2 regions of the Chryseobacterium sp. 14P4.3.2 genome follow, and region 2 is predicted to be linked to the other one. Evidence: riboswitches for the same ligand, from Rfam matches in the RefSeq annotation. Region 2 holds a riboswitch; the other holds the start of a gene.
What was found. Region 2 has a riboswitch for cobalamin ahead of prpB (methylisocitrate lyase). Riboswitches for the same ligand answer to the same signal wherever they lie in the genome.

Region 1: linked by a shared signal. The riboswitch ahead of AC27VX_RS08265 (T9SS type A sorting domain-containing protein) and the one ahead of prpB (methylisocitrate lyase) in region 2 are both predicted to bind cobalamin.

Annotation. Positions count from the first base shown of each region.
Region 1 covers NZ_JBYOKO010000004.1:108,598-124,271, reverse strand. The annotation lists gene AC27VX_RS08305 (histidine kinase) at 1-271, opposite strand, end outside; gene AC27VX_RS08300 (hypothetical protein) at 292-663, opposite strand; gene AC27VX_RS08295 (alanine dehydrogenase) at 663-1,853, opposite strand; gene tsaE (tRNA (adenosine(37)-N6)-threonylcarbamoyltransferase complex ATPase subunit type 1 TsaE) at 1,920-2,327, opposite strand; gene dnaG (DNA primase) at 2,550-4,535, shown strand; gene clpP (ATP-dependent Clp endopeptidase proteolytic subunit ClpP) at 4,647-5,333, shown strand; gene AC27VX_RS08275 (T9SS type A sorting domain-containing protein) at 5,442-6,566, opposite strand; gene AC27VX_RS08270 (T9SS type A sorting domain-containing protein) at 6,574-7,854, opposite strand; cobalamin riboswitch at 7,958-8,147, opposite strand; gene AC27VX_RS08265 (T9SS type A sorting domain-containing protein) at 8,452-9,555, opposite strand; cobalamin riboswitch at 9,619-9,810, opposite strand; gene AC27VX_RS08260 (esterase-like activity of phytase family protein) at 10,071-11,333, shown strand; gene tpiA (triose-phosphate isomerase) at 11,492-12,250, opposite strand; gene AC27VX_RS08250 (hypothetical protein) at 12,263-12,667, opposite strand; gene AC27VX_RS08245 (tellurite resistance TerB family protein) at 12,692-13,042, opposite strand; gene AC27VX_RS08240 (BT_3928 family protein) at 13,145-14,254, opposite strand; gene AC27VX_RS08235 (DUF1599 domain-containing protein) at 14,256-14,822, opposite strand; gene folP (dihydropteroate synthase) at 15,155-15,674, shown strand, end outside.
Region 2 covers NZ_JBYOKO010000003.1:24,690-40,363, reverse strand. The annotation lists gene AC27VX_RS05865 (acyl-CoA dehydrogenase family protein) at 1-230, opposite strand, end outside; gene AC27VX_RS05860 (CoA-acylating methylmalonate-semialdehyde dehydrogenase) at 321-1,817, opposite strand; gene AC27VX_RS05855 (bifunctional 2-methylcitrate dehydratase/aconitate hydratase) at 1,953-3,404, opposite strand; gene prpC (bifunctional 2-methylcitrate synthase/citrate synthase) at 3,557-4,711, opposite strand; gene prpB (methylisocitrate lyase) at 4,713-5,609, opposite strand; cobalamin riboswitch at 6,066-6,258, opposite strand; gene AC27VX_RS05840 (carbohydrate kinase family protein) at 7,163-8,083, opposite strand; gene AC27VX_RS05835 (MFS transporter) at 8,145-9,491, opposite strand; gene AC27VX_RS05830 (mannitol dehydrogenase family protein) at 9,498-10,934, opposite strand; gene AC27VX_RS05825 (LacI family DNA-binding transcriptional regulator) at 11,095-12,102, shown strand; gene AC27VX_RS05820 (MBL fold metallo-hydrolase) at 12,273-13,217, shown strand; gene AC27VX_RS05815 (helix-turn-helix domain-containing protein) at 13,725-14,609, shown strand; gene AC27VX_RS05810 (SMP-30/gluconolactonase/LRE family protein) at 14,688-15,674, shown strand, end outside.

The sequences.
Region 1 (15,674 bases), on a different contig from region 2:
CCAGAGACATATAAGTCTGGTAGGCATGAGACTGAACGGAGTTAAGAATGTTTTTAAAGAGGTGCGGATTCAGTTTGGTCCCGATATGTTCCAGACGGACTTCATTCAGTCGCTGCTCAATGATTTTATTGGCTTCTGACAGTTTGGCATTTTTCAGTTTCAGTTTCTGGCTTTGGCTGAACAGATAAATACTTGCTGTCAGGAAAAGGAAAATGGCAAAAACTCCGATGAATATCAGATAATCATGAATCATGTAGTAATTGCCTTCCATATCGTATCAGTTATAGAAAACTATCTAATTTTCTTAAGACTGTTTAAAGTCACGGTTTCTTCACACTTTTCAAAAGTGATCTCGTATGATGGATTTTTTTCAGGATAAGAGATCAGATAGTCCGGGCAAGGCTGTTTTTGTGCATTGCTTCGGTCAAAATCTACTTTTCCTTTGGTAATGATACTGTCTTTTACAAATTTTTCATTGATTTTGTAAGTAGTCATTCCGTTTTTAAAGTCTTCAGAGTATTTGAATTCTTTAGAAAGTGTTTCTGCAATCACACGGCTGTTCGGTAAATAACCGCTGCAGCTTGCTCCTTTCTTGTTTAAAATAAAAAATACAAGCAACAACCCCGGAACGAAGCCTATTGCATAAAATTTCAGTTTTTTCATTAGAAAATTAAAAGATTGATATCGTGGTACGTAAGTCCGAAACGGTCACAGATGATCTTTTTAGTATGTCTTCCCTTGTACATATATAAACTCTGCTTCATTTCGTTTTTGCGGATCAGCATATTTTCAAAACCGCCTTCTTCATCATAATTTAAAATATAGGAAAGGAAGAAATTCGAAATTGCCTTTGTTGTAGTTCTTGGCATTCTGGATGTAAGGTTCGGAAGTCCGCAGTGGATAACACCGTGTTTGATGACATATGGGTCTTCCATAGTTGTCAGTTCTGATGTTTCAATCACCTTACCGTTGTCTATTGTAATATCGATGATGACACTGCCTTTTTTCATTTTCATGACCATATCTTCAGTTACAATAGGAGTCATATTTAATCTTGGTAAAGCTCCTATCACTACATCAGCGCGTCTTAAACTTTTACTGAGTTCTTTGGGGTCTATGATAGAAGTGGGAACCCTGCTGTCAACTATTGTATGAAGTCTTCTCAGTTTAGATAATGAATTATCAAAAACTTTTACACTGGCTCCTAATCCTATGGCTGCTTTTGTAGCAAATTCACCCACAATTCCGGCTCCAAGAACCACTACTTCAGTTGGTCTTACTCCTGTAATACCACCCAGCATTAATCCGTTGGATAAAGCGAGAAGTTCCGATGCATAGAGAATAGAAACTGTTCCTGCAATTTCACCGATTAATCTTACCAATGCCAGCTGTTTGTATTCGTCAACGATAAATTCGAAAGCAATAGCATTTATTTTTTTCTCCGCAAGTTTTAAAAAGTAATTTTTATCCCGAAGGTTGATCTGAAGTGCTGAAACCAGATAGGTATTTGGTTTCATATAATCAATTTCATCTTCGGTAGGAGGATTAATTTTTAAAATAAGATCCTGTCCAAAAGCTTCTTTAGGATCAGTGGTAATCTTTGCTCCAGATTCAGAATACTGTAAATCTGTAAAAAATGAACCTTCTCCGGCTCCTGCCTCCACAATGATCTCATGACCATGTTCTACCAACACCTGTACGGCGTCAGGAGTAATGCAGGTTCTCCTTTCGTTGAGACAGGTTTCTTTAGGAATCCCAATACTGAACTGTTTTCCTTTTTTTATAACCTCCAATTTTTCCTCTTTCGGCATCAATTCTTCTTCTGTGAAAGGAGTAAAAATATTTGTACTCATCCTTAAATTAAATTATGTCTTACAGATTGTTTTTATACTTAATTAATGAGCAAAGATACATAATATTTAATCGAATGAAACTTCTCTGTTTTCACCCGTATTCACAATACTCATTGTGTGGTAGTTGAGCCCGTAAAGCTCTTCTTCGTACACTTCCGGCCACTCTATAATGCACAGAAAGGAATTGTCAAGATACTCTTCAATCCCGATATCATATACTTCTTCAATGTTTTTTAAGCGGTAAAGATCGAAATGATAGATCTTCCCTTTAGGCGTCATATATTCGTTGACAATAGAGTAGGTAGGGGAGTTTACTTCATCCGTACTTCCCAGATTTTTAAGAAGAAACTGCGTGAAAGTAGTTTTCCCGGCACCCAGATTTCCTTTTAAAAGAAGGATGTTATGTTTCAATTCCGGAAGGATGGTAGTGACAACTTCCTGCCAGTCTTCGATTGTATTAATAGTGAACTGCATAAGCTAATTTGTTTGCAAAAATAGTGAAATTTTAAGTTTGAGAATGCAAGAGTAGCAGTGTTGTGAAATAGTTATAAGTACCGAATAAGCAAAGGTATCCTATTATTTTATTACTTATAAAGCCTGATAGGCTTCCTTTTTCAGGTTCTTTTAACTTCCGGCTCTCAAACTCTCTTATTCAAAAGCTTCCGAATTCTACATAAAAATACTTAATTTTACAGCATGATTTCTAAGCAGACGATAGATAAAATATTCTCCACAATCAGGGTAGAAGAGATTGTAGGGGAATATGTGCAGTTGAAAAGAGCGGGGTCTAACTTTAAAGGACTCAGTCCTTTTCATGAAGAAAAATCGCCAAGTTTTGTCGTTTCGCCAAGTAAGCAGATTTGGAAAGACTTCTCTACGGGAAAAGGAGGAACAGCGATCTCTTTCCTGATGGAAATTGAGAATTTTACTTATCCTGAAGCTCTTCGTCATGCTGCTAAAAAGTATGGAATCGAAATAGAAGAGGATTTACGTGAAATTTCTGAGGAAGCAAAGAATGCCCAGACCGAAAAAGATATTTTATATAAGATCCACGAGGTCGCCAACACTTACTTTCAGGAGATACTTTGGGATGAGCAGGATGGCAGAAGTATAGGTCTTTCTTACTTTAAAGAACGAGAGCTTAAGGATGATATCATCAGGAAATTCCAGCTTGGATATTCTCCTGAAAAGAAAAATGCTTTTACAGCGTATGCGCTGGAGAAAGGCTATAACAAAGATATTCTTGAAAAATCAGGACTTTCTATCTTCCCTGAAAATTCACCGGCAGGAATTGACCGGTTTCGTGAAAGGGTTATTTTCCCAATTCATAGTTTTTCGGGTAGAGTTTTAGGTTTTGGAGCCAGAATTCTTAAGAATAATGTAAAAACAGCAAAATATCTCAACTCTCCGGAAACGGAGATTTACCATAAATCCAATGTTCTTTACGGGTTAAACCAAAGTAAACAGGCTATTTCAAGAAAAAATGCCTGTCTTTTGGTAGAAGGGTATATGGATGTGATTTCACTTCATATGTCCGGGATAGAAAATGTGGTAGCAAGCTCCGGAACTTCGCTGACGACTGAGCAGATTAAACTGATCAAGAGGCTTACGGAAAATGTAACCATACTTTTTGACGGAGATAATGCCGGTATTAAAGCCAGTTTCCGAAGTATCGATATGCTTTTGACAGAAGGCATGAATATCCGTGTACTACTGTTCCCTGATGGAGATGACCCGGATTCTTTTGCCAGAAAACATCCGCAGGAATACGTTGAAAAATACATCGAAAATGAAGCGATGGATTTTATCGACTTTAAAGCGGAAATCCTGTTGAGAGATATAGGAAATGATCCTATTAAAAAGGCTGAAGCGATAAGGGATATTGTAAAATCGGTTTCCTTTGTACAGAATGCCCTGAAAAGGGAGGTATATCTTAAGGAGGTTTCGAATAAGTTCGGACTTTCTGAGCAGAGCCTTTTCAACGAACTGGATGTTCAGAAGCAGATTACCCAGAATCAGACGAGCCATGTTCAGCAGCAGCAGAAGGATAAAACGGCTCCCAAGATGGAGATTGTCCCTCTGGATAAAGAGAAAGAAGATCCTTTCCTGTTTGGAGTACTGTTTATGGAGAATAAGCTGGTAGATCATATGCTGATGTTTGGGGATATTGTCCTGAAACGCAGAAATGAACAAAATGAAGAGTACCAGATTACAGTTATTGAAGAAATTCTTCATCATTTTGAAGAAGAACAGTATACGTTTTTAGTCAAAGAAAATGAGATTATTATCAATCAGGTAAGAGAGGGAATTCAGAAAGATGAGCTTAGAAGCGGAAACTTTTTTGTATCTTTTATGGATGAAGAAATCACAACCAAAGTAGTAGATGCACTGATACCGCTGGATGATCTTGAAAACTGGGCTTCCAGAAACATCTATCCTCCCAATTATGGAGATAAGGTGGCGGATCAGATTCAGGGGGATGTTTTACTGCACAAATACCGGTACATTGATTATCTGATTACAGAGACAGCAAAAGAGCTGGATCAGTACAGCAATACCGATGAAGGAAAATATTATGAACTGATCAAGAAGATCACTTTGCTGAAACAGGCTTCAATAAGACTTAGTAATATTATCGAATATTCCCCGATCAAAGGGATCTATGGAGATAGAAATAGATAGTTTATAGACAATATTTTATATTCTGTGACAAAAAGTCCTATAAAATTTTAGGAATAAATATTGTAATTTAAACTTTGAAAATATTTGTTTAAAATAATACATAATAGAAATATGGACATTAAAAAAGATTTCAGAGATTTCTCTGTAAAGCATTTAGGAAACAACGGTTTGGTAACCGATCAGTATATGGGAATGTATGGGCCAACGAATCTTACTCCGTACATTATGGAAGAAAGAAGATTAAACGTTGCTCAGATGGACGTTTTCTCCCGTTTGATGATGGACAGGATTATCTTTCTTGGAACAGGGATTGATGATCAGGTAGCAAACATTGTTACAGCACAGCTTTTATTCTTAGAAAGTGCAGATCCGTCAAAAGATATTCAGATCTACATCAACTCTCCAGGGGGTAGTGTTTATGCAGGTTTAGGTATTTATGACACCATGCAGATCATTAAGCCGGATGTAGCAACGATCTGTACCGGTATGGCTGCTTCTATGGGAGCTGTATTATTGGTGGCAGGTGAAAAAGGAAAGCGTTCTGCGCTGAAGCATTCAAGAGTCATGATTCACCAGCCTTCAGGAGGGGCTCAGGGAGTGGCTTCTGATATGGAAATCAACCTTAGAGAGATGTTGAAATTGAAGCAGGAGCTTTATGAAATTATCGGGCACCACTCAGGACAAACTTATGAGTGGGTTGAAAAATCTTCTGACAGAGATTACTGGATGACATCTGAAGAGGCTAAAGGCTACGGAATGGTAGATGAGGTTTTACAGAGATCTACAGAAAAAAAATAATTGATTTTAAATCAAATGAAAAACGCACCCAACCGGGTGCGTTTTTGTTTTACCATGATACATGAATAAAAAAATCGTGTATTTAGGGTTGAAAAAATATTCTTTTTTCTATTTCTTAACCATTTTATGGAGTACTGAATTGCTTAAGGTTTTAATCTCAACAAAATAAACCCCTGAACTTAAAGACTGAATATTGATCTTAGTTGCCTGCGCTGTCATTACTTTCTGACCCGATGCAGAATAGATATTTACTTCCTTCACATTTTCAGGACTGTCAATCTGAATGAAGTCACTTGCCGGATTAGGGTAAATGCTTAAAATTTTCTTATTGACAGTAGAAACACCCAGTGTTGCATTAGATGCTTCAGTAGGAGTAAAAGGTCTTCTTTGTCCGAAACTTAATCCAAGCCATTTGTTATTGGTTAATTGAATTTGTGAAAGCTCGGACTGTGTCTGCCAGCTTGAGATATCATTTCCCTTATACAATTTCCAGCTGTTTGATCCGGAAGTGTTTCCAGTGAGATTATTCAGTGAAAGACCGGAAACTTGGTTGTTGGTTGAGGTAAAGGTAAAATAAGAAGCTTGTGACTGAATCAACTGCAAAGCCTGTTCAGCAGTAATCGTTCCATTGTATTGAATTCCAAAGACAAATGAATTAGCATTTCCATTAGAATTATCAGTTCCGAAATCTATAACAACTAAGCTTTTATTAGATCCGGTGCCAATCCAGTTGGTAATTTGAGAGGAATCGTACCATAAAGAACTGTATGCAGGAATTGGCGTAGCAGGTGCTTGTGCTGTAGGATTGCTGAATCCATAAGATGCACCGTACCACTGGCCGTTTAATATCGTTCCATTGTTCATCCATCCTACTGAAGACCAGCTGTTCGTATCATTACCACGCCATAAACTCCACCAGTCCGGTGTTGATTGTTGAGAATGGTCATTAAAACTAACCTTATCAAGAAACCCGTTATTAAACGTTAAAATATAATCAAAAGCAGGTTCTGCACTTTTGATCATCTGAAGCATTTGAGGCCCGGTTATATTCTGCCCCGGATTAAATCTTACTCCCCAGACGTAAGATCGGTCATCAGTTCCATCTTTGAAATCTGCTACAAAATAGGCAGTTTGAGAACCTGTTCCCACGAAAAATTTTACATCATTTGCAGTAAACTGCGCAAGGCACAGTCCCACAATAAGTGTACATAAAAGACTTAATAATTTTTGCATTGAAGAATTATTTAATGATTAGTTTTTCAGTGAAATTATTATTCTTATCTGTGATTTTTACAATATAATTGCCTTTAGATAGAGTACTTACATCAATACCGTTTTGAGTATACTGCGTGTTGATGATCATTCTTCCGGCAGTATCATAAATCTGAATATTTCCGGTATTTAAACCTTGTACAAAGAATTTGTCACTTGCAGGATTCGGATATAATGACAATTTAGAAGCTTTTGTATTTTCAGCTGTAGAAAGAGATGGTGATGCACTATTATAAGCAATGATTTGATTAGGAAGCAGACTCACTGTAAAAGTATTTTCTAAGGTTCCCTGCAAATCATAAGTGTAAATTTTTCCCGGTGCAACATATCCCTTAGGGTCAGCAACATAAATTTTATTATTAACAATATTAAACCCATAGGCCGTACCATAACTATTTATAGGAATAGGTGCACTTGCAATTGCATTTGTTGAAAAAGAAGGAGCCGCAATAGATGTTTTATAAATTGACGCATCTTTCATATAATAAATATTCGTACCGTCTGTATCCATATAAGCTGGTTTTGTCCCTGCAGGAAGTGCTGTGCTGGAAACGATACTTTGGCTTGTTGTATTGTAAACCGTAAAAGTTCCAAAAGAATTAGGAGTATAAGGATTTCCGGAACTCATGATGTAAAGAAGGTTGTTTTTTTCAAAAATACTGTGTGGAAAATCTCCTACATTTACTTCTGAGATAACCGAATTGGTAGAAGTATTGATAACATCCATATACTGATTGATTCCAAAACCTCCCTTTAATAAAACATAAAGCTTATCGTCTTTACTGTAAATTTTTTCAGGTCCCGACCCTACAGCAATATTTGCTTCATGAGAATACGTGTTGAGATTGTAAACCGCTACATAATTATTGACAGAACCTGTTCCTCCCCAGTTGGTTACATAGAATTTATCTCCGCTAAAAGCAATGTATCTTGGATTGTCCAGGTTGTTTGAAATCGTGGTAATCAAAGAAAAGTCAGATTTGTTGATGACCTTTATTTGGTTGGAAATGTTTAAAACCACAAAAATTTTGTCACCAAAAATTTTAATGTCTTGTGCGGTATCGCCCAGTGTTGCATTATTGTTATTGATTTTAAAATAGTTGTTGGTCACAACCGATTGATTGGAGATCAGCGATATTTCAGCATTATTGCTTCCGGCACCGCCTTCGTTGAGTACCAGGACCCCTTCAGTTTGCGCATTTGCAAAAGAGAGTACAAACGCAAGAATAAGAAAATAGATTTTCTTCATGATATAATTAAATTAAAGTTTTATTCCCGAAACCTCACCACAGGACAAAACATTCATGAAAAAATCTGTTTAGATTTTTCTTTCACAAACTTTTATTCCCGAAAGTTGAAATTAATTTAAGGCAGGTCTCCTGGCTTACATCTTATAGCCGCCTTCCCGGATTTTTATCCAGTGGTATTAAAGGCTATAAGTAGATTAGTTTACAGTTGCGGGAACAGCTCAGGATTCGAATATTTATTCTCACCTGATTCCCTATTAATGAACAATGTTCAACCTTAAAAACGCTGCAAATATATCATATAAATTAATAGGTGTTTTTTTGTGAATTGTACCTGATTTCAAGTCTTTTATGGAATTTAATAAATTATTCAAAAAGATATTTTATCAAATTGATAAGTAATCTACCTTTATTGTTGGTTTTTCAGAATTAAAATTAGGAGCTTTATAGTTTATATTGAATTCATTTTACAATTTCGGTCGTTAAAATGGAATCCCGTGACGAAAAAAGACCTTCTCAAAAATTGAGAAAGTCTCGTGTTTTGACACCACTGCACTTAAAAAAAGTTACCAGTCGTGGCCGGGAAAATATTTTTTTTCCTATTTCTTTACTATCTTATGAATGGTTGAATTGGCAGAAGTTTTTATCTCAACAAAATAAACTCCTGAACTCAAAGACCGGATATTAATCTTTGTTGCTTGGGAAGTTAATACTTTCTGCCCTGTAGCAGAATAGATATTCACTTCCTTCACATTCTCAGGACTATCAATTTGAATGAAGTCACTTGCCGGATTAGGATAGATACCGAATTTTTTCTTATTGACGCTGGAAACACCCAATGTAGAAAATGATTCTGCCGGAGTAATTGGTCTTCTTTGTCCGAAACTTAAACCTAGCCAGTCATTGTTATTCAGCTGAATTTGAGATAAATTGGTTTTTGCCTGCCAGCTTGAAAGGTCATTTCCTTTATATAATTTCCAGCTGTTTGGTGCGGAAGGGTTTCCGGTGAAGTTATTCAGTGAAAGACTGGAAACCTGATTACTGGTAGATGTAAAACTGAAATAAGAAGTCTGTGACTGAATTAACTGTAAAGCCTGCTCCGCAGTTATTGTTCCGTTATATTGAATTCCGAATACAAAAGAGTCAGCATTTCCGTTTGTGCTATCTGTCCCAAAGTCAATTACTACCAGACTTTTATTACTTCCGGTTCCTATCCAGTTGGTAATCTGAGAAGAACTGTACCACTTTGAACTGTAGGCAGGGACAGGAGCGGAAGGCTTGGAAGGCGGATCAAAACCATAGGAGATTCCATACCATTTTCCGTCAATCAAAAGGTCATTATTTACTCCGTTATTGAATGATAAATTTTCTGAGGTTAATCCTGACCAGGTAGACCAATAATCATCAAGACTTGGTGTATGATGATTGTAGTTTAAACTGTAAAGAAACCCGGAAGGAATTTCAACCTCTATCTTAGGCTCTACATTAGCAATAGCATTGATAAGGTCTTCCATTGTTAAGTCATTAGAATCAAAACGATATCCCCATGCATAAGACGTAGGAGTATTGTTATCATTAAAATCAGCAATGAAATAAGCTTTTTTGGAACCGGTTCCTATCCAGAATTTAATGTCACTTTCTGTAAATTGGGCCGACATGGACTGCATGATAAGCAGTAAGAAAAAAAAATAGATTTTTCTCATGATATAATTAAATTAAAGTTTTATTCCCGAAACTTACCTTCAGCAGAAAAATAATTTCTTGTCTGAAGATGATACTTTAAGGCAGGTCTCCTGGCTTACATCTTATTAGCCGCCTTCCCGGACTTCTTATCCAGTGGCATTATGTGCTATAAGTTGAATAGTTTACAGTTGCGGGTACAGCTCAGGATTCGAATATTTATTCTCACCTGATTCCCTATTAATGAACAGTGTTCAACCCTAAAAGTCCGCAAATATATCATATAAATATTTAGGCTGTGTTTTGTGAATTATCTTTGCTTTAACAGGTTTTTTCATGGTAAATAAGTTTTCTAAAAGCTTGTTTTTATTAAATTAACAATCCATTATATGAGTTCGTTGGATTTTTAGAATTAAAATCAAAATTTTTATTGTTTATACTGAATTCATTTTGAAGGATCTATTGTTAAACTACAATTATCATTAGATTCAAGATCAGTTTATAATCAATTTATACTTTCGCAGCCATACAATAGAATATGAAAAAATTACTATTATCTGCTTTGATGCTTACAGCGCTGGCATCATGTAAGGATGATGATTCTGTAAACAATCAGGATATTAATTATTCCAAGCTTCCTCAGGAATTTCCTTTTTCTAAATTAGCTACAATCAGTGGAGTAGACGTCATCAACGGAGGATTTGGCTCCGGAGCTGCTGCTCACCCCACCAGAAAAGGCGAGTTTTACGTCATTACAGACCGTGGCCCGAATACGGACTACCTTATTGGTAAAAAATTTCTGACACCTGGCTTTACACCTACCATTATGCATTTTAAAATTAATGCCGAAGGTAACGTAGAGGTAATCAAATATATTAAGCTTAAAAATCCATCCGGACAGCTTATTACAGGACTGCCGAACCCTGTAGGAATGGGCAGTACGGGTGAAGTGGCTTACGATGCCTCCGGAAATGTTTTAGGAACAGATAAATACGGATTGGATAGTGAAAGTATTGTAGCTGCAGTAGATGGTACATTCTGGGTGTCAGACGAATATGGCCCTCATATTGTACATTATAGTGCTGATGGAGTAGAGCTGGAAAGGATAAGCCCGATCGGAGTGAACACCGGAACAAGGAAATTACCTGCCGTTTTAGCCAAAAGAAGAGCAAACAGAGGGATGGAAGGACTATGCATCACTCCCGATGGTAAAACTTTGGTAGGTACTATACAGTCTATGATGTTTGTGCCAAGTAAAACGCTGGCAACCAATACAACTTTAACGAGGATTGTGACTTTTGATATTGCCACAGGACAGACCAAACAGTTTTTATATAAACAGGATGGTGGAGCTTCCGACTCAGTTTGTGATATCACAGCATTGAGCAATACAGAGTTTTTAGTCATCGAAAGAGACGGTAATTTTGGATCTCAGGGAGGGATTAAAAAAGTGTATAGAATTAATTTAGCAAACGCTAGTGATGTCAACGGAGCTGATATTTCAGCTGTAGACGGAATGAAAGTGAATGGTAAAGCCCTGGAGCAATGTTCATGGGATGAAATAACTAACGCAGGAATAAAAGCTGTTTCCAAATCATTAGCTGTAAATCTGGTTACCAAACTGGGGTATGAGCATGATAAATTTGAAGGAATTGTTTATTTAGGAAACAATAAGCTGGCTGTTTTTAATGATGATGATTTCGGAGTAGTGGATGATGGAAATGGAAATCCCAAAGCGAAAATTCTGCCTAAAACAGGAAAGGTGGACAAAGGAACAATGTATGTAGTCGATATTCAATAATTAGATTTTTTTAAAGAAAACGGCGGAATCGAAGATTCCGCCGTTTTTATTTGTATGATTCTAAGGTATTTAATCTTTCAATAGGAACGGGCTTTAGCCCGTTTAATACATAAAAGAAATAATGCCATTGGCTTTAGCCAAAACATAGCCTCTCAATATTAATTAAATCCCTCAATAATCTTAGAGAAATCTTCTAATTTTAAAGCTGCTCCTCCGATAAGACCACCGTCAATATCAGGTTGAGAGAAAATTTCCTTTGCATTGTCCGGCTTTACAGAACCACCATAAAGGATAGAAACCTCATCAGCAACTTCCTGTCCATATTTGGAAGCAATAATATTTCTGATGTGAGCATGGATTTCCTGAGCCTGTGCAGGAGTTGCAGTTTCTCCTGTTCCGATAGCCCATACAGGTTCGTAAGCGATTACTACCTTTTTGATTTCATCAGCAGAAAGGGTGAAAAGAGCAACTTCAGTTTGGTTTTTTACTACTTCAAGATGCTGCCCCGCTTTTCTCTGATCAAGAGTTTCTCCGTTACAGTAGATAGGAGTAAGGCCTTTATCCAATGCTAATTTGATTTTTTTGTTGCAGTGGGAATCAGTTTCTCCGTGGTATTGTCTTCTTTCAGAGTGACCGATCAATGATCCGGTTGCATCGATAGATTCAAGCATATCAGCAGAAATTTCACCCGTATAAGCACCACTTTCATGCTCGCTCATATCCTGAGAAAATACTCCGATTTCATCCTTTTCAAAGATGTCTTTAGCCATCATTAAATATAAAGATGGTGGAGCAATCCAAACCTCACAGTTTGTTGCATTGTTGTTTTTATAACTTAGTAATTGGATCATCAATTGTTGAGCATCAATTACATTCTTGTTCATTTTCCAGTTACCTGCAACTATCTTTCTTCTCATAATTATTTTTATTTAATCTTCTTTTATTTTCGTATCAGTAAAAATATAGGTATTGTCTTTGCTACCCATCAGTTCAATAGAGTGAAACTTAACGTCACCATTATTCAATACTTCATAGTTATAAATATCTGTAACCTTATCTACATTGTGAAGTTCATAATATTTACCGTCTTTGGTCCACCAGCTGCCATTTTCAGTTTGCTGAGATACAGAGCCGTCTTCATTAATGGCAACAAACATTAATATGCTTTTACCTTTCTCCAGTCTGCATGATACCCAGTATTTTGAAATCCCTTCAACCTGCTGGTTGACTTCTGATCCTTTATAGCATCCCATTATTTTGGGATCATATTCTTTCTTTTGAGCTGTTAGCCCTGCTGTTATAGCCAACAGAGATAAAACAAATAATTTCTTCATGGTTTTTTTACGTTAGATTGATATTTATGATAATCCCCACAAGTTTTTCAGCAGAACATAAAATGTATGTTCCTCATCCGTCACTTTATGGTCAGCTTTGATTAATGATTTGGCAAACTTTGCAAATTTTATACGCTCGTTTTCTGTAGAATCATCGTGGAAGCATCTCCCATGAAATTCAAAGTGGTCTTTCCATTCTTCAGGTTGTAAGAGAGCAAGTGTTTCAAGTTCATTATCAAGGTTCATTCGGAATGGAAATTCATCCGCCAGATATTGCTGTACAAGCATTCCTTCTTCAGGAGCAAACTCTCCGTCTACAGAAGAAAGAATCATTAGTAAGTGGTAGCCGGCGATAGATTTATTTGATTTTTGCATGAGCTGTTTTATGTTTAAGATTAGTGTTTAAAGTTGATAGTTGAGTATCCTGTACCTGCTTTGATCTTTCCTCAATTATCAATTATTAATTTTCATTTATAATTATTCAACGTAGTCTTTTGCAGGCTGTTTGTCTATAATTTTCCCTTTTTCAAGGATGAGTACAAATGGATTGCTTCTTGCAATGGTTTTGATGGCAGTGCCATCCATCATTGCATTTTTAATTGTTTTAAAAGTATTCGGATCAGTAGAAATACCATAGATAAGAGCTCCTTTCTGAGCATTAACTTTAGCTTCCACTTTTTTCAGAAGATCAGCAGACACCTCTTTTGGATGATATGAGAATACCAAAACTGCTTTTGGAGCATTGATGATCTCCTCTGTAATCTCCATCCCTGAAGCATCTTCAATTTTGAATTTTACGATCTCAGATTTATATCCTTCCTTGATCAGGACAGATTCATTTTTCCCCTCTTCAATCTTCCATGGAGTCCCTTCTTTCCAGTATTTTGTTTCCTTAATATAGTCGTCCTGGTTTACTTTCACAACTTCTCCTGTTTTCTGATTTTTTAAAGAATAAAAAGTCTTGTATTCAGAAGGATTTTTGTTTATTTTTTCTTTTTCTCCTTTAATATCCGTCCCTATTTTATAATCACGGAAATCAATAAGCGGTTCATGCATAATTCCCTGAGCCATAATGTAGATCATAACCAATGAAAAAGCTCCTAAAATATAATATTTGAACTTATTCGAAGACTCTTTTCTGGTAGCTCCATACTCATCTCTTACCACAAATTCTTTTTTATACAGAACAAACAAAATAATAAGTCCCACCAAAAGAACAACGTCCTTAATGAAACTCTGCCAAGGCGTAAACTTTATAGCATCACCAAAGCATCCACAGTCTGTTACCACATTGAAGTAAGCAGAATAGAAGGTAAGGAACCCAAAGAACACACAAAGGGCTATCATTAATGATAAGGTAAATTTAAGCTTTATTTTCAGCAGAAGCATAAATCCCAGGAAAAGCTCCAGTACAACCACTATAATTGAAAACAGCAGTGCAAATTTTTCAAAAAACGGCATATTGAAAACAGGAGGTGCGAAATATTCTTCCATTTTGAAAGAAAATCCTACCAGATCCACAGCTTTTACAAAGCCGGAAAGGATAAAAATAACAGCAATAATAAAGCGTAATAAACCTTTGATCATGTTAAATAGTTTTGGGTTGGAATTGATTATCTTTTTCAGAGAACTTAATCAGACAGAAAACAGCATAGTTCAGCATGTCAAAATAATTGGCATCAAGACCTTCGGAAACAATAGTTTGCCCCTGATTGTCTTCAATCTGCTTCGTTCTTAATACTTTTTGATAAATAAGATCAGTGATCGAAGAAATTCTCATATCTCTCCATGCTTCACCGTAGTCATGATTTTTTCTTTCCATTAAAGCCTTAGCTTCATGGGCATACTTGTCATAAAGACTTAATATTTCTTCTTTATTTTCATTAAAATCATTGGAAAGCCCCTTTTCAAGCTGGATAAGCCCAATGATAGAATAGTTGACAATTGCGATAAATTCATCTTCCTCACTCTCATCTACCATCTTTTTATCGGTCATCTGAAGCGTACGGATTCTATTGACTTTAATGTAAATCTGATCCGTAATGGAACTTGGTCTTAAAACCCTCCAGGCTGCACCGTAATCCTGTAACTTTTTACCGAAAAGATCACGACACTCACTGATAACTTTCTCGAATTGTACTGACGTTTTTAGCATAAACTTTCTTAATCTTCCAAATATACGAATTCGGTTTTAAATTTTTAAGCTGAAACCAGAGACTTTAAAAGGATTATGGTTGTAGAGGTAATGACCGATAAGTTCTGAGATGCGGGGTTAGCTTCCCAGATTTTAAAATTGTGAATTACTGTTTACGCAGTTCTTATCTCATATCTCTTTGCCCAGTTTCCTCAATAATCTATTTTAAATACATGACACATAAATACACCAATACACAGCGCAAATTCTTAATTTTGTACTATCAATTATCAATTATCAATTATCAATTATCAATTATCAATTATCAATTATCAATTATCAATTATCAATTTATGTCTTCCAACTCCCAAATTCACTCTCTCAATTGCAACGGCCGTTTAGTACAGCTTGATACTCCAAAGATTATGGGAATCCTCAACCTTACACCCGATTCTTTTTCTGATGGGGGGAAGTTCAATAATGAAAGCTCAGCATTGAAACAAGCGGAAAAATTATTGAAAGACGGTGCCGAAATTATCGATATTGGCCCCCAGTCTACACGTCCCAATGCAGAATTTCTGAGCAGTGGAGAAGAGGTCGGCAGGATTGGAAATATGATTTCTCAGATTAAAAAAGAATTTCCGGACGTATTGGTTTCTCTTGATACATTTTATGCTGAGACCGTAAAGTTTGGATTTAACGAGGGAATTGATATCATTAATGATATTTCTGGCGGTCAGTATGATGATAAAATGTTTGATACAGTGGCAGAAACAAAGCTGCCTTATATTCTTATGCATATCAACCCTTCTTACGAAACCATGCATCATAAAATCCGGTTTGAAGACATCACCCTTGAGGTCAATCGATATT
Region 2 (15,674 bases):
GCCAATTCTTCAAATATAATGGCAGCATCCAATCGTGATAGTCCCAATCCTCCGGCTTCCTCACTTGTATAAACTCCGCAGAATCCCAGCTCTCCTGCTTTAGCGATAGCTTCTCTGGGAAATTTCTTTTGGGCATCCCACTCAGAGGCATAGGGAAACAGCTCTTTTTCAGCAAATTTTCTAGCTGCATCCTGGAATGCCAGTTGGTCTTGACTTAGGTTAAACTCCATTTCCTTTAATTAAAAATTGTTTTAATTGAGAATTGAAAATTATTGGCAGAGAATGAAAATCATTTTCAATTCTCAACTTTCAATTTTTCACTATTTAAGATTTATTGTCATATTCACATGACCTCCCGGTACGTCTTCTTCAAACCAGCGGGCAGTAATAGTCTTGGTTTCAGTATAGAAACGAACGCCCTGTTTCCCGTAGGAATGTAAGTCGCCGAAGAATGATTTCCTCCATCCTGTGAAAGAAAAAAACGGCAATGGTACAGGAATAGGAAGATTCACTCCAATCTGTCCTACCTCAATCTCGTGCTGGAATTTTCTGGCAGCGGCTCCGGAGTTGGTAAAGATCGAAGTTCCGTTTCCGTAAGGATTTTCATTAATGATCCTGATTGCTTCATCTAAAGTTTCCGCCTTTAGCAATAATAATGCAGGTCCGAAAATTTCTTCTTTGTAGATATCCATATCAACGGATACATTATTAAATAAGGTAGGCCCTACAAAATAGCCTTTCTCATACCCTTCTACTTTACAGTTGCTTCCGTCTAATAATACTTCAGCTCCCTGATCGTATGCACTTTTAATTAATCTCAGAACTTTTTCTTTAGATTGCTGATTAATCAATGGGCCGAAAGCTGCAGATTCATCAGACCATACTCCAGGTTTGATGGTTCCTAAAGCCGTTTTAATATCTTCTACCCAATTCTGAGCCTCACCTACCAATACAGCAACACTGATTGCCATACAACGCTGACCAGCTGCACCACAGGAAGCTCCTACAAGGTTATTGATCACCTGCCCTTTATTGGCATCGGGCATTACCACCATATGATTTTTTGCTCCTCCAAAAGCCTGAACTCTTTTCAGATTGTCTGTTCCTGTACGGTAAACATGTTCAGCAACCGGAACAGAACCCACAAACGAAATAGCCCTGATGTCAGGATGGTTTAAGATATGGTTAACCTGATCTTTTGAACCGTGAACAATATTCAGGACTCCTTTGGGGAATCCTGCCTCTAAAAACAGCTCTGCCATTTTCATGGAGGTCATAGGAGTCTGCTCTGAAGGCTTTAAGATAAATGCATTACCACAGGCAATGGCCATAGGAAACATCCACAAAGGAATCATTGCAGGAAAGTTGAAAGGTGTAATTCCCGCACAAACTCCAAGAGGCTGTATATAACTGTATGTATCAACTCCTCGTGCTACATTTTCTACGGTCTCCCCCATCATCAGAGTTGGAATATTACAGGCATGTTCCACCACTTCTATTCCGCGCCATACGTCTCCCATAGCATCAGCAAAGGTTTTTCCGTTTTCTCTGGACAGAATTTCGGCAATTTCTTTTTGGTTTTCCTTTAGGAGCTGCTGGTACTTCAGAAACAGCCTTGCTCTTTCGGGAGTGGCTACTTCTTTCCATGTTTTGAAAGCTTCTTTTGCCGCTTCAATAGCTTCATCTATTTCGGATAGTTCTGTAAGAGGAACTTCCGCCAGAATTTCCTGTGAAGCAGGATTTTCTACAGGAAGATAGTTTTTAGTTGTACTTTCTGTAAAATTTCCATTGACTAATATTTTTATTTTTTGTGACATAGATTTTTTTTAGTGTAGCGTGGAGAATTGAAAATGGAAAGTGAAAAATTGGAGAATGGGAAATGCAATAATAACTCAGCCTCTACATGTTTAATAACTTTTCATTTTCAATTTTCAACTCTTATCCTTTCATTTTTAAATTACTAAAAGATCAACAAATTCATTGACATCAAGGTTGATCAGTACATCATATTCCAACGAATTTTCAAGAATTGTTCTCTGTTGTTTTTCAGGGAAGATACGGGCGAGATTGACTTTATATTTTTTGATCAGCTCAGGAATACCTTCTTCTCTTCTACGCTTGTGGCCAATAGGATATTCTACTACAATTTCATCCAGGATAGTCCCATCGTTCAATTCTATAGTCATCGCATTGGCAATGGAGCGTTTTTCCGGATCATGGTAATCTGTTGTAAACTGAACATCTTCTACGCATTCAATTTTATCACGAAGAATATCAATTCCGGGATCTGAAGCAATATTATCTTCATAGTCTGCCGCAGTGAGTCTGCCGTAAATCAATGGAACGGCAATCATGTATTGGATACAGTGGTCACGGTCTGCAGGATTGTTTAATGGTCCTTTTTTATCAATAATTCTTATAGCAGCTTCGTGAGTACGTATTGTAAGTTTTTTAATATCATCTGTTGTTTTTCCAAGGTCTTTTAATTTTTTGTGTAATGTCATTGCTGCTTCTACTGCTGTCTGTGAATGAAATTCTGCAGGGAAAGAAATTTTGAAGAGTACATTTTCCATCACATAAGAACTGTAGTCTCTCTGAAATTTAAACTCATTTCCTTTGAAAGAAACATCATAGAATCCCCATGTTTTTGCTGTTAAAACAGATGGATATCCCATTTCACCTGTTTTAGCGATCAAGGCAAGACGTACTGCTCTTGAGGTGGCATCTCCTGCAGCCCATGACTTACGCGAACCTGTATTCGGAGCATGTCGGTAAGTTCTCAAAGACTGCCCGTCAACAAATGCTAATGATACGGCATTGATTATTTCATCACGGTTCAGGCCGATCAGTTTTCCAACGACTGCTGTTGAAGCCAGTTTTACCAGTAATACATGGTCTAAGCCAACTTTATTGAACGAGTTTTCCAACGCCATTACTCCCTGAATTTCGTGAGCCATGATCATTGCCTCCAGCACCTGTTTCATTTTTAGAGGAGCTTTTCCTTCTGCCATATTGGTTCTGGATAACCAGTCTGCTGTTGCTAAGATTCCTCCAAGATTGTCCGACGGATGTCCCCATTCTGCGGCCAGCCAGGTATCATTGAAATCCAGCCAACGGATAATAGCTCCGATATTGAATGCTGCCTGAACAGGGTCTAGCTGAAATTGTGTACCAGGAACTTTTGCTCCGTTTGGAACGATAGTCCCCTTTACTATAGGTCCTAAAAGTTTTGTACATGCCGGATAAGTCAATGCTTCCAGGCCACACCCGATTGTGTCTAAAAGACAGTAGTGAGCAGTCTTCCAGGCTAAATCATTTTTAATTTCGTAGTTTAATACATAGTCTGCAATATCTGCTAATACGTTGTCCGGTTGTGGTCTTTCGTTTGAAATGTGTGAGCTCATTTTTTATAATTGAAAATTTTGATTAATTGAGAATTGAGGATAAGAATTGAAAGTGGGGAGTTAAAAACTGATCACCAACTGCTTAAGGAGTTTAGTCTGGGCATTATTAATAATTAATTTTCCAGTTTTCACTTTCAGTTTTCAACTTTGAACTATTTCCTCTCGTTGATAGATATAAATTCTTTGTTTTCAGGGCCTGTATAATTGGCACTCGGTCGGATGATCTTCCCATCCTGTCTTTGCTCTATGATGTGGGCACTCCATCCTGTTACTCTTGAAATAACAAATAGAGGAGTGAACATCAGAGTAGGAACTCCCATTAAGTGATAAGAAACGGCGGAAAACCAGTCAAGATTCGGGAACATCTTCTTTTCTTCCCACATGACGGTTTCCAGTCTTTCTGCGATATTATACAGCAGCATATCTCCGGCTTCTTCAGAAAGCTGCTTAGCTACCTTTTTGATCACCACGTTTCTTGGGTCTGAGATGGTATATACCGGATGCCCGAATCCAATGATGACTTCTTTATTGGCGATACGCTTACGGATATCTGCTTCTGCTTCATCCGGGGAATTGTAACGGCTTTGAATTTCAAATGCTACTTCGTTGGCTCCTCCATGCTTTGGCCCTCTCAAAGCACCAATAGCCCCTGTTATACAAGAATAAAAATCGGAAGCTGTTCCCGCAATGACACGCGCAGTAAAAGTGGACGCATTAAACTCGTGCTCAGCATAAAGATTTAGAGATATTTCCATTGCCTTTACCCAGGAATCAGGAGCTTTTTTGCCATGCAACAGGTGTAAGAAATGCCCGCCAATAGTGTCATCATCTGTTTCAACATTGATTTCTTTACCATTATGAGTATAGTGATACCAATATAATAGCCCTGAGCTAAATGATGCCAGAAGTTTGTCCGCAATATCTCTTGCTCCTGCCATATTATGATCATCTTTTTCCGGCTGAATACTTCCGACTGCAGATACCATTGAGCGCATGACATCCATTGGGTGTGCTGCTGCGGGAATACTCTTTAAAATATTTCTTACAGAATGAGGCAATCCTCTTAGAGACTTTAATTTTGCTTTATAGTTTTTCAACTGGGAGGCGGTAGGCAGCTGGCCGTATATCAGAAGATAAGCAACTTCCTCAAACTCTGTTTTTTCTGCCAGATCCAGAATATCATATCCTCTGTAGTGAAGATCGTTTCCGCTCTTTCCTACACTACAAAGCGCTGTATTCCCTGCTGTGACCCCCGAAAGAGCGACGCTCTTTTTAGGTTTAAATGTTGGTTCGGTGCTCGTTGACATATCAATTATTTTGTTTAAAAAGGTTATCTAATTTTTGTTCGTAATTATAATATCCGATGCTTTTATAGAGCTCTTCCCTTGTTTGCATCGTATCCAGTACATTGGCTTGTGTGCCTTCTTTGCGGAGATGTTCGTATACATTCTGAGCTGCTTTGTTAGCCGCACGGAACGCAGAAAGAGGATAAAGGATCAACCCTACCCCTGCATTTTTCAATTCTTCTACAGTATACATTTCAATCATTCCGAATTCTGTTATATTGGCTAATACTGTGATTCCTGTGGCATCAACAAATTTTTGATAAAAGGTTATGTCCGGAACGGCTTCTGCAAAAATAAAATCTGCTCCGGCCTCTTTGTAAGCTACTGCTCTTTCCAGTGTCTTTTCAAGACCTTCATTAGCGAAAGCATCTGTTCTGGCGCCAATTACAAAATTATCATCACTACGGGCATCCGCAGCAGCCTTCAGTCTGTCTACCATTTCTTCTTTGCTTACCACTTCCTTTCCAGGGCGGTGTCCGCAGCGCTTTGCACCTACCTGATCTTCAATATGTAATGCGGCTGCTCCGGCCTTGATCAATGATTTCACCGTTCTTGCCACATTAAATGCAGAAGGACCAAATCCAGTGTCTACATCTACCATTAACGGGAGGTCGCAAACATTGGTAATACGCTGAACGTCTATTAAAACATCTTCCAGCGTCGTAATTCCCAGATCCGGAATTCCTAAAGAACCTGCCGCCACACCTCCACCGGAAAGATAAATAGCATTGAAGCCAGCCTGCTGTGCGAGTAACGCATGATTGGCATTAATAGTTCCAACAATCTGAAGAGGACTTTCTTTTTCCATGGCCTCCCGAAATTTCATACCGGGAGACTTCAAACTTTCACTTTTAGTCATTATAATATTTATTGTTTAGTTGAAATTTGTTCGTAGAAGACAATAGACAAACATTGCAGTAAGCAGCTCTATCCAATGATTGGGCGATAAAAAGTAATGAACGGAAGAGAAGCAAAGTAATGCTCTCCGTTTTCCGAAATTCGGAATTTTGAATAATTAAGTTCCTGCAAACCTGTTTGTTTCCAAGTCTGCTGCTCCTGCATAAATAATCGAGATCGGATAGATACACTTTTTAACTTTTTATGTTGATTAATAAAAAGTTCCTGATAAACTTCACAATACCTTTGGGAAAGAAAACTATGGAAAAGGAAAATACGGTGAACGATAGCATAATGAAAAAGCATACTGCTCCATTACCTATTTGTATCACAAAATAACATGACCTGACAAAGATTTTTGACCAAAATGTTATCCATATCGTATCATACCTGACTATAAGCTTCAGACCGCGAAAGCATCGTCAATTCGAAATAGGCAGGTCTCCTGACTTGTAACAGTTTTTATCGTCCTTCCCATATACCGGGTATACAGTGGACCTTTATTTTGATAAAAACCTTATCCGTTACTTACAGTTGCGCGACAGTTCGTGATTTGCACACGATTCCCTTTTAATACACAGCTAAGTGTAACCATTTTCGGTTGATAAAGAAGGTGTTAAGAACTCCTTGGTGGTAAATATAAGTATTTTATGAAAATGACCAAGAGATTTTATGCAAACAATAATTATTCCAAGCTAATCAACTGTAAATGTATCATTTAAAAAAACACAATTAACAATTCAAACATTACAATTTAGGCAATAACATTAATTTTTCGTTACTAAATTCATAAGATATGACGGTAAAATATTAAACCAACCTAAATAAAAACCTTATTTTACCTTTGCTTGACATTCACAAATAACAGATGTTTTCAAGGAAATTTTTGCCCTTTTTTACAAAAGTATTTTCTGAAATTTTCGCATAGGTAAAATCCGTATTGAGTGTCTGAAATTTTTACTGAAAACTTTACTGAAATTGTATTTTCAGAGACTTTATCGTAAGACATTTTACTTTAAAATAAGTTTCGGCCCATTGCTAAAAGCAATGGGCCGAAACTTATTTTTTACCACTTTCAACAAGCGAAAATATTATTTTATTTTAAATCTCTAGATTTTAGCTCTTCCTGTAATTCCCGGTCGATTTTTTTTGAATTTATGACAAAAGGAATAAAAACAACAGGTAAACATGTAAAGAATCCAAAACCATTTTTCACTGTACTGTAAATAGAAATACCAGCCATAAACCCTACTATCACTGCATTCATTATTTTGTTTGAACTGGCTTTTTTCGCTCTTTCTATCAGTTCCTGATTGTTTAACTCATTCAGTTTATTTTCTATTGGTTATTTAGATTTAAAGGTTACGAAATTTATACTAAATTGTTGAGCTAAAACATCCAACAGTATAAATAACCAAGATACAAAAAATATTTTTCCAATAAAATAAGAACAGCTAAAGGATCAGTATTCCTTTAGCTGTTCCGGTTGTAATGTTTGAGTTCATGTTTTGAACCTTAGCTGAGAGCAGTAACGGGATAACGGTTTTTAAATCTTTTAAAATCTTTTAAAGTATATTCCGGGCAGGCGCCTTCCTGTGAAGTAATAAAGGCCCCCAGTGAAACCGCCTGAGTCATAATCTCATGAGCAGAAGCTTCATTCCCGATCCTTTTGGATAAAAATCCTGCCAAAAATGAATCTCCGCTTCCCACCGTATCTTTAACCTCAACCGGGATTGTAGGATAGAGATAAAAACGATCATCTATAGCATACAATGCTCCTTTACTTCCTTTAGAAATAATAATTTCCCGAATCCCGAATTTGTCCTGCAGATATCTGATACTGTCTTCTTCGGTTTTATATTCTTTATCTAGAAAGTCCAGAACCATCCTCAGTTCTGCTTTATTGAATTTTGCCAAATGAGTTTTATGCAGCAGTTCGTTAATAATTCTGATATCGTAATAAGGTGCTCTCAGATTGATATCGAAAACATTATAACTTCCTGTTTCAAGCAGTTCAAATAATGTATTTTTTGTTTTTTCATTTCGGGCAGCCAATGTTCCAAAAACCAAAGCATCTGCTGTTCTGGCAGACTTAAGATTTTCAGGTGTCGTTTCTATAAAATCCCAGGCTACATTTTCTACAATATCATAATGGGCATCGTTATTTTCATCCACAGTAGCAACAACAGTGCTTGTAGGATATTCCTGATTGATCTGAATAGTATCTGTAGGAATCTGCCAGTTTTTAATCTTTTGCAGCAATTCGTGGCCAGGTTCATCATCTCCCACGCTGCTGATCATCTCTACATTTACACCCATTTTAAAAAGGTGGTACGCCACATTGAAGGGTGCTCCCCCGATTCTTCTTTGAGCCCCGGGAAATATATCCCAAAGAACTTCTCCAAAACAGACTATTTTATGTTTTTTTTCTTCCATTATTAATTGAATTATATTTTTCTAGTGTTGATAGACTAAAGATAGCTAAGAAAAGTGATTATCAGCTTACGATATCTTTTTCTCTTATTCTGGAACCGAACATGGCATAGCAAAGCATCAGTAATTCACAGATTACCGTAAGAAACCATGTCCATCTCCAGGACCCGAAAACATCTGCCAGACCTCCCTGAATAAGCGTAAAAACGGCTCCTCCAAATACGGCAGAAATAAATATTCCTGAAGCTTTTGAGGTATATTTGTTTAACCCTTTTATAGAGAGTGAATAAATACAGCTCCACATAGATGAATGCAGAAGACCGATAGCCACCAGAAACCAGAGATTCTGAGTAACCATAGAAACCAAAGCAAATACACCCGCTAAAACAGTTGTTACAATCAGCTGAGTTCTCGCAGATATTTTGTTAAAAAAGCTTGATACAGATCTTCCTACAAGAAATCCCCCCCAATAAAGTGTAGACAACAAAGCATGAATTCCAAAATCAACTCCGCCAATGATAATATCTGTTTTACCAAAGAAACTGATCGGGTGTCCCGAATCCATAAGCTCAAAAGCATAAAGATTAATATTGGCTCCGATAGCCACCTCTGTTCCCACATAAAAGAATATCGCAAGAACTCCCAACACAAAATGCCGGAATGACCAGATACTTCTTTCCAGTTTTTCACCATCTGCAGCCCTTGTGTTCGCAATATCCGGCAGATAAAGCTTTTTGGTTACCATAATAATGATCAGGATACACAGGATAAGCATTGAAAGCGGAAACAGCAATTGTCTTATCTCAATACTTTCTATCGAAATACCGCTGAACATTACAACTGTGACAAAAAAAGGTGCTGAAGTAGTTCCTATAGAGTTAATGGCCGTTAAAATATTCAGACGCTGAACAGGCTGAGTACCTTTCATTTCGTAAGAGGCTGCATAAGGATTCACAACCACCTGAATAATCGCTGCAGAAGTTCCCATAAGATAAGATCCTACAACAAAAATCACAAATGCAAAAGGAATGACGGCATCTTTAATACCGAATTTCAAATCGGGATACTGAGATCCGAACCATGATGAAGACAGATACATAAACAGTCCTGAAATCATAAACAAAAGCCCCCTGAGAATGGTATTTTTATATCCAAAAGCATTTACCCATTTACTTCCCAGTGTCCCATTCAGCAGGTAACCCAGAAAAAAGAAAAAGGTAGTCATTGTCGTAAATGTATTTTTGAGACTTCCTGCATGACTGAGAAAAGTGAACTTCAAAGGAGCCTGCAGCTGTTCATTTACCGTAGTCAGAAACCCAACGATAAAGTAAATAAATGTAATGATCGCAAAGGGAAGAATGGGATTATCAGACTTTCCTCCCGAAGACTTTATATCAGTTGGTGTGATCATGGCAACTTATTTTATAATTGATTTTAAAACAGGACCACATCCCTCTTCTTTTATTGCATTCACAAAACCCGTATATAAGCCTGTAAATTTATTTGAATCCTTAAGATTCATTCCTTTAAAAGCTGATAATTCTAGAAAGTCAAGTGGTTTCTGGCTTTTGATCAGGTTTTCATCATTTGCTGTAAGCCACGGCTCTGCAATTTCATAGGAACTGCCAGAATCATCAGTTTTATACTTCAGATAATGCCTATAGGAAGCAATCAGAAAAGCAGGGCGGACAAGATCGGCATCAGCTTTGATCATATTATCAAGATTAGGGATAATATACACAGGAAATTTTGAAATTCCATCAAAACACAGACGGCTCACCTGGTCACTCACACTATGATTGGAAAATCTTTCGATAAGTGTGTTTTTGTATTCATTGAGATCTGTATTTTCAGGAGCGGGAACAAAAGGAGTGATATCAGTATCCATGAAATCGCGGATAAATTTTATAATAGTCTGATTTTCCATTGCCTGGTCCACTTTTCGGTACCCCATCAGAAAAGAAGGATAAGACAACAGCGTATGTGAAGCATTTAAAAGACTAAGTTTCATATTTTCAAAAGCGGTCACATCATTGGTAAATTCTACTCCTGCTCTCTCCCAGGCAGGCCTTCCGGCAATAAAATTGTCCTCTATCACCCATTGTTCAAAATCTTCACAGTAAACGGGAGCCAGATCATCAATCCCGCTGTTGCGGTTCAGCCGGGTAATGTCTTCAGATGTTGTGGAAGGAGTAATTCTGTCCACCATACTGTTGGGGAAAGTAACATTGGCATTCACCCATTCCGCAAGTTCTTTGTCTACGGCTTCTATAAATGCTGTAAAAGCTCTTTTGGCTGTATTACCGTTATGCTGAAGGTTATCACAGGAAAGTATGGTAATTCCTCCGCTATTTCTCATTTTTCTGAGGCGTAATCCTTCTGCAATAAACCCGAAAACAGTAGAAGGAGTTTCCGGACTCTGTAAGTCGTGCTGTATTTTCGGATCATGTAAAAGAAATTCTCCTGTTTCTTTATTCAGATTATAACCGCCTTCTGTGATCGTTAAGGTGATTATTTTCACATTGCTGTCGGCAATCTTCTCTTTTACGGCCTCAGGATCTTCTATTCCCCAGATGAGTTCGTTTAATGATCCTATTTTGTAAACCTGGTCAGTTCCCGTTCTTCCGCACACCGTAAGTGTATACTCAAGATTCTGAGCTCTCAGATCACGAACAATTTTTTCATCTGAAGGCAGCAGACATACACCACATATTCCCCACTGCCGCTGATCCTCGGATTCCAGTAAAATGTTGGTATAAAACTGCTGGTGGGCACGGTGGAAGTTTCCTACGCCAATGTGTAAAATTCCGGACGTTATTTTTTGAGTATCGTAATGATAAGAAATTGCATTCATATAGAGAATTAATAGTATTTAATCAATGTGTTAAAACTATATTAACAAACAGTTTATCATTTGTTTTTTTTGAAAAATTTACACTGGGAACGTTCTCAAAATCCCGGGCACGTTCCCAATTGCCGATTTTTTCACTAATTTTATCCCCAAAGATGGCCCAATGAAACGTATTACCATTAAAGATCTATCAAAATTTTTGTCATTATCTACGTCTACGATCTCCCGGGCGCTCCTGAACGATAAAAATGTTAATGAAGAAACCCGGAAACGGGTACTGGATGCAGCCGGTCAGTTAGGATATAAACCGAACCTTACGGCTTTAAATTTAAAGTCCGGACAGTCAAAGACGATAGGTGTCGTAGTGCCTGAAATGGTAACCCCTTTTTCAGCAAAAGTTCTTGAAGGAATTCAGAATATAATGTATCCTCTGGGCTACAGGCTGGTGATTACCCAGTGTGACGAAAATCCTGTCATTGAACGAAAAAATCTCCAGCTTCTGGAAAGTTTTGATGTGGATGGCATCATTATCAATTTATGTCATGAAACGCATAATAATGATATCTACCAGCGCATCATCAATCAGGGAACTCCATTAGTTTTTTTCGACAGAATTCCTGATAATTCTCTGGATGTTTCCAAGGTGATTGTAGATGATTATGTCCAGGCATCCCTGATGGTGGAATACCTGATCAAAACAGGAAGAAAAAGGATCGCTTACATTATGGGTCCACCTACCATCCGCAATGTCATGGAAAGGCTGAACGGATATAAAAGAATTCTGAATAAATACAATATTTTTGATGAGCAGCTGATTGTAAAAACGGAAGGAATGACTTTTGAACACGGCAGAAATGCAGCAGAGCAATTATTGCAGAAAAATATAGAATTTGACGGTATTTTTGCGTTCACTGATACCCTGGCCATTGGAGCTATGAACTATCTTTTTGAGCATAACATAAAAATTCCCGGTGATGTAGCCGTTGCCAGCTTTTCCGGCACGGAATTATCAACCATGACCTACCCTCAACTAACGAGTGTACAACAGCCACTGGTAAAGATGGGTAAAGCGGCTGCGGAATTAATTCTGGAAAAAATAAAAGACCACTCAAAACCCGGCAGAACAGTCTTAATGGATGCAGAGCTTGTATACAGAGGTTCTACTCTTTAGTTTTTAGCAGCTCGACCTGATTTGATAGCTTATATATAGAATGAATTATTAGGAGGTATTAATTTCATTTTAAGAAAAGACATTCCTGGCAAACCAGTGTATAATCGATAAAAAATAACGTAAATTTGCTCTATCCTATCGCTAAGTATAGGTTTTCTAGTTTCAAAAGAATGAAAAAAACAGCACTTACTTTATTTGCTCTTGTTGTGCATATTTTCTGCCAGGCGCAAAATTTTGATCTTATTCCACTGGGGATTTATGGCGGAGAGCAGGAAGATAACCTATCCGCTTATTTAGTTGGAGTACCGAAAGATAATGCATTTATCTGTCTGGATGCAGGAACAGTAAATGCAGGAATACGGAAAGCCATTGAATTAAAAAGCCTGAATGGCCCTGAAGAAAATGTTCTTCGGGATCAGATCAAGGGGTATTTTATTTCTCATGGTCATTTGGATCACCTATCCGGGCTTATTATCAACTCCCCTGCTGATTCTAAAAAAGATATCTTCGCAATTGCACCGGTGCTTCAGATTCTACAGAATCATTATTTCATTACAGATACCTGGATTAATTTTGCAGATCAGGGCCAGAAGCCTATCCTAGGAAAATATCATTATAATGAACTTCAGGAAGGGGTGGAAACTCCTGCAAAAGAGACTCCGTTTTTTTTAAAAGCTTATGAACTGAGCCACGTTAACCCTTATAAAAGCAGTGCTGTACTGGTGAGAAGAGATGATCATTATCTGCTTTATCTTGGAGATACGGGTGCCGACCGTATTGAAAAATCCCAACAATTAGACAAACTTTGGGAAAGTGTTGCTCCGCTTGTAAAAAAAGGCCAGCTTAACACCATATTAATTGAAGTCTCTTTCCCAAACAGCCAGCCTGAAAACCTGTTGTTTGGCCACCTTACTCCTAATCTTTTATTAGAAGAGCTGGAAAAACTGAAAGAAAAAACAGGGCAAAACAATCTGAAAAAACTGAATATTGTAGTCACTCATAGAAAACCGACAAAAGATAATCCGGAAATTATAAAGAAGGAATTACTCAAAAATAATCCTTTACAGATCAACTACATCTTCCCGGAACAAGGCAAAAAAATCAGTTTACCTTAATAGAAATGAGACAGAAGCCTGTCTCATTTTTGTTTTTATAAATCATTTGTTAATTTTTAATAAGCTTATAATTTGCGGTCGAAGTGTCTTTATCTACCGAGTAGCCATCAGCTAAATCGAGAATCCAGCCGTCACCTGAAATTTTCTTCCTTGAAGTCTCTTCTTCAATAATTATTGAACCGTTATAATGTTTAAAAATTTTATCAAATTTTGCTTTTAGATCAGTAGGAATGCTAATTTTAAATTCATCAATAAATAAATCCGTCAGATCTGTTTTTACTGTATTTTTTCCAGTTTGAATTAATTAATTTTAATAATTTTTTGGGTCTGCCGAGCTATTATAAGGGTGGATTATTATGATATTTTTTTCATAGTTCGGCTCTTTACCGTAAGACCCTGCTAATATCACTGATAATTATGACCACTTCTATAAAGGCTTCTTTTCTTTTATCCGGACAGTAGGATTCAAGATTTTATTTTCCTTATTTTTGTTATATAATATAGTATATGCACGTCGACAAATATACAGGAGAAAAGAAGGTACATCCGGGGGAACATATCATTTTAACAGCAGAGAACATTGCGACAACCGAGATATGCAGACAAGAGCATTCTCAACCCGTTCACAAGCAGAAGATGCTGAAGGATCATTTCCTGTTGTTTGTTACTCAGGGTACCCATGAAGTACGGTTGGGAAATGATTGCTATTTGGTTCATAAAGGCGAAATGGTACTTCTCAAAAAAGCAACCTATGTGGAGTTTGTAAAGCGTGGTAATCCGCATAATGATTTCATCTATGAAAGTGTTTCCTTCTCTTTAAAAAAAAGTATCATTGTTGACTTTATAAAGCTCATTGAGATCGACGGCTATATCAGCACTTCATCTGTAGCCGAAGATGAGGTTCTTATTCATCCCTATGGCGCACGCCTTCAGACATTCCTGGAATCGCTCAAACCCTATTTCGATGATAATGAAGAGGTAAAAATGGGATTATTCAAACTGAAAATCCTTGAACTGCTGTATGATCTTTCCCAAACGAATGCCCAGTTCCTACAACAGCTGATAAGACTGAACCAACACGAACCTTCTGATCTTCTGCAAACTATGGAGGCTCATTATCTTGAACCCTACTCCATCAGTGATCTTGCACTCATATCAGGAAGAAGCTTATCCAGTTTCCGCCGGGATTTTGAAACCACTTTCCATACAACACCTGCAAAATGGATCCAGGAAAAACGTTTACAAAAAGCTCGTGAGCTGTTTCTTACCACAGAACTTCAAATCACGGAAGTATGTTATGAGATTGGCTATGAAAACGTTTCCCACTTTTCCAGATTATATAAAAGTTTCTTCGGATACAGTCCCAGTGAAACTAAAAGTCAAGTAATTTGAATTTTTTAGTACAGTCCTTTTTATTTTAATGTCTGATATTTGTTGAAGCGTAACCACGCGTTCTTCAAGAAATAAGACATGAAAAAAATAATTCAATTCGCTGTAGTCTTAAGTTTCGGATATACAGGATTATTTGCACAACAAAAGCATTCTCAGAAATTAACAACTGTTTTTGAGGATCAGGATCACCAGCTGACTGGAGTCGCCGTATCTGCCTCTGAAAGAGTATTTACCAATTATCCCCGCTGGGGTGAACCTTACAGGTATGCTCTGGTAGAAGTAACAGGTACCAATACCTCCGTCCCTTTCCCGGATGAATCATGGAATGAATGGAAAGGTACGGGTGACAAAATGAAACATTTCCTTTGTGTACAGGCCGTTATAATTGATGATCAGAACTCAATGTGGGTAGTAGATGCCGGTTCTACACAACCTTCTCAGGATAACGATAAAGGTCAGAAGCTGGTTAAGATCAATCTTACTACCAATACCGTAGAGAGGGTCTATCCTCTTGCGGGAGCTTCTGATGGTAAAAGTTATATGAATGATACACGGATTGACACCCGTAAAAAACTGGCCTATATTACCAATTCCAATGAAGGAGGAATAGTGATTGTAGATCTGGTATCCGGAAAGGCACGCCAGGTTCTTTATATGGCTAAAGCCACTCAGACCGATCCTGCCTACCAGGTAAAAAGAAACGGGAAAACATTGCTCAGAGACGGCCAGCCTTTTCATGTACAGTCGGATGGCATTGCTTTAAGCCCTGATGGTAAACAGCTTTATTTTAAGGCATTAACAGATAATTCTCTTTATCATATTTCCACAGCAGATCTGAATAACGAATTATTATCTGAAGCGGAACTGGAAAAGAAAGTCGTATTTGACGGAAAATTTACGACTACTGACGGAATGGCTTTTGACCATAAAGGCAATCTATATTTAGGAGATCTGGAAGAAAGAAAGATCATTCGTATTACTCCGTCATTGAAGACTGAAACCGTAATCCCGGCCAATGAAGAACTTGCATGGCCGGATAGCTATCACATTACTAAAGATGGATGG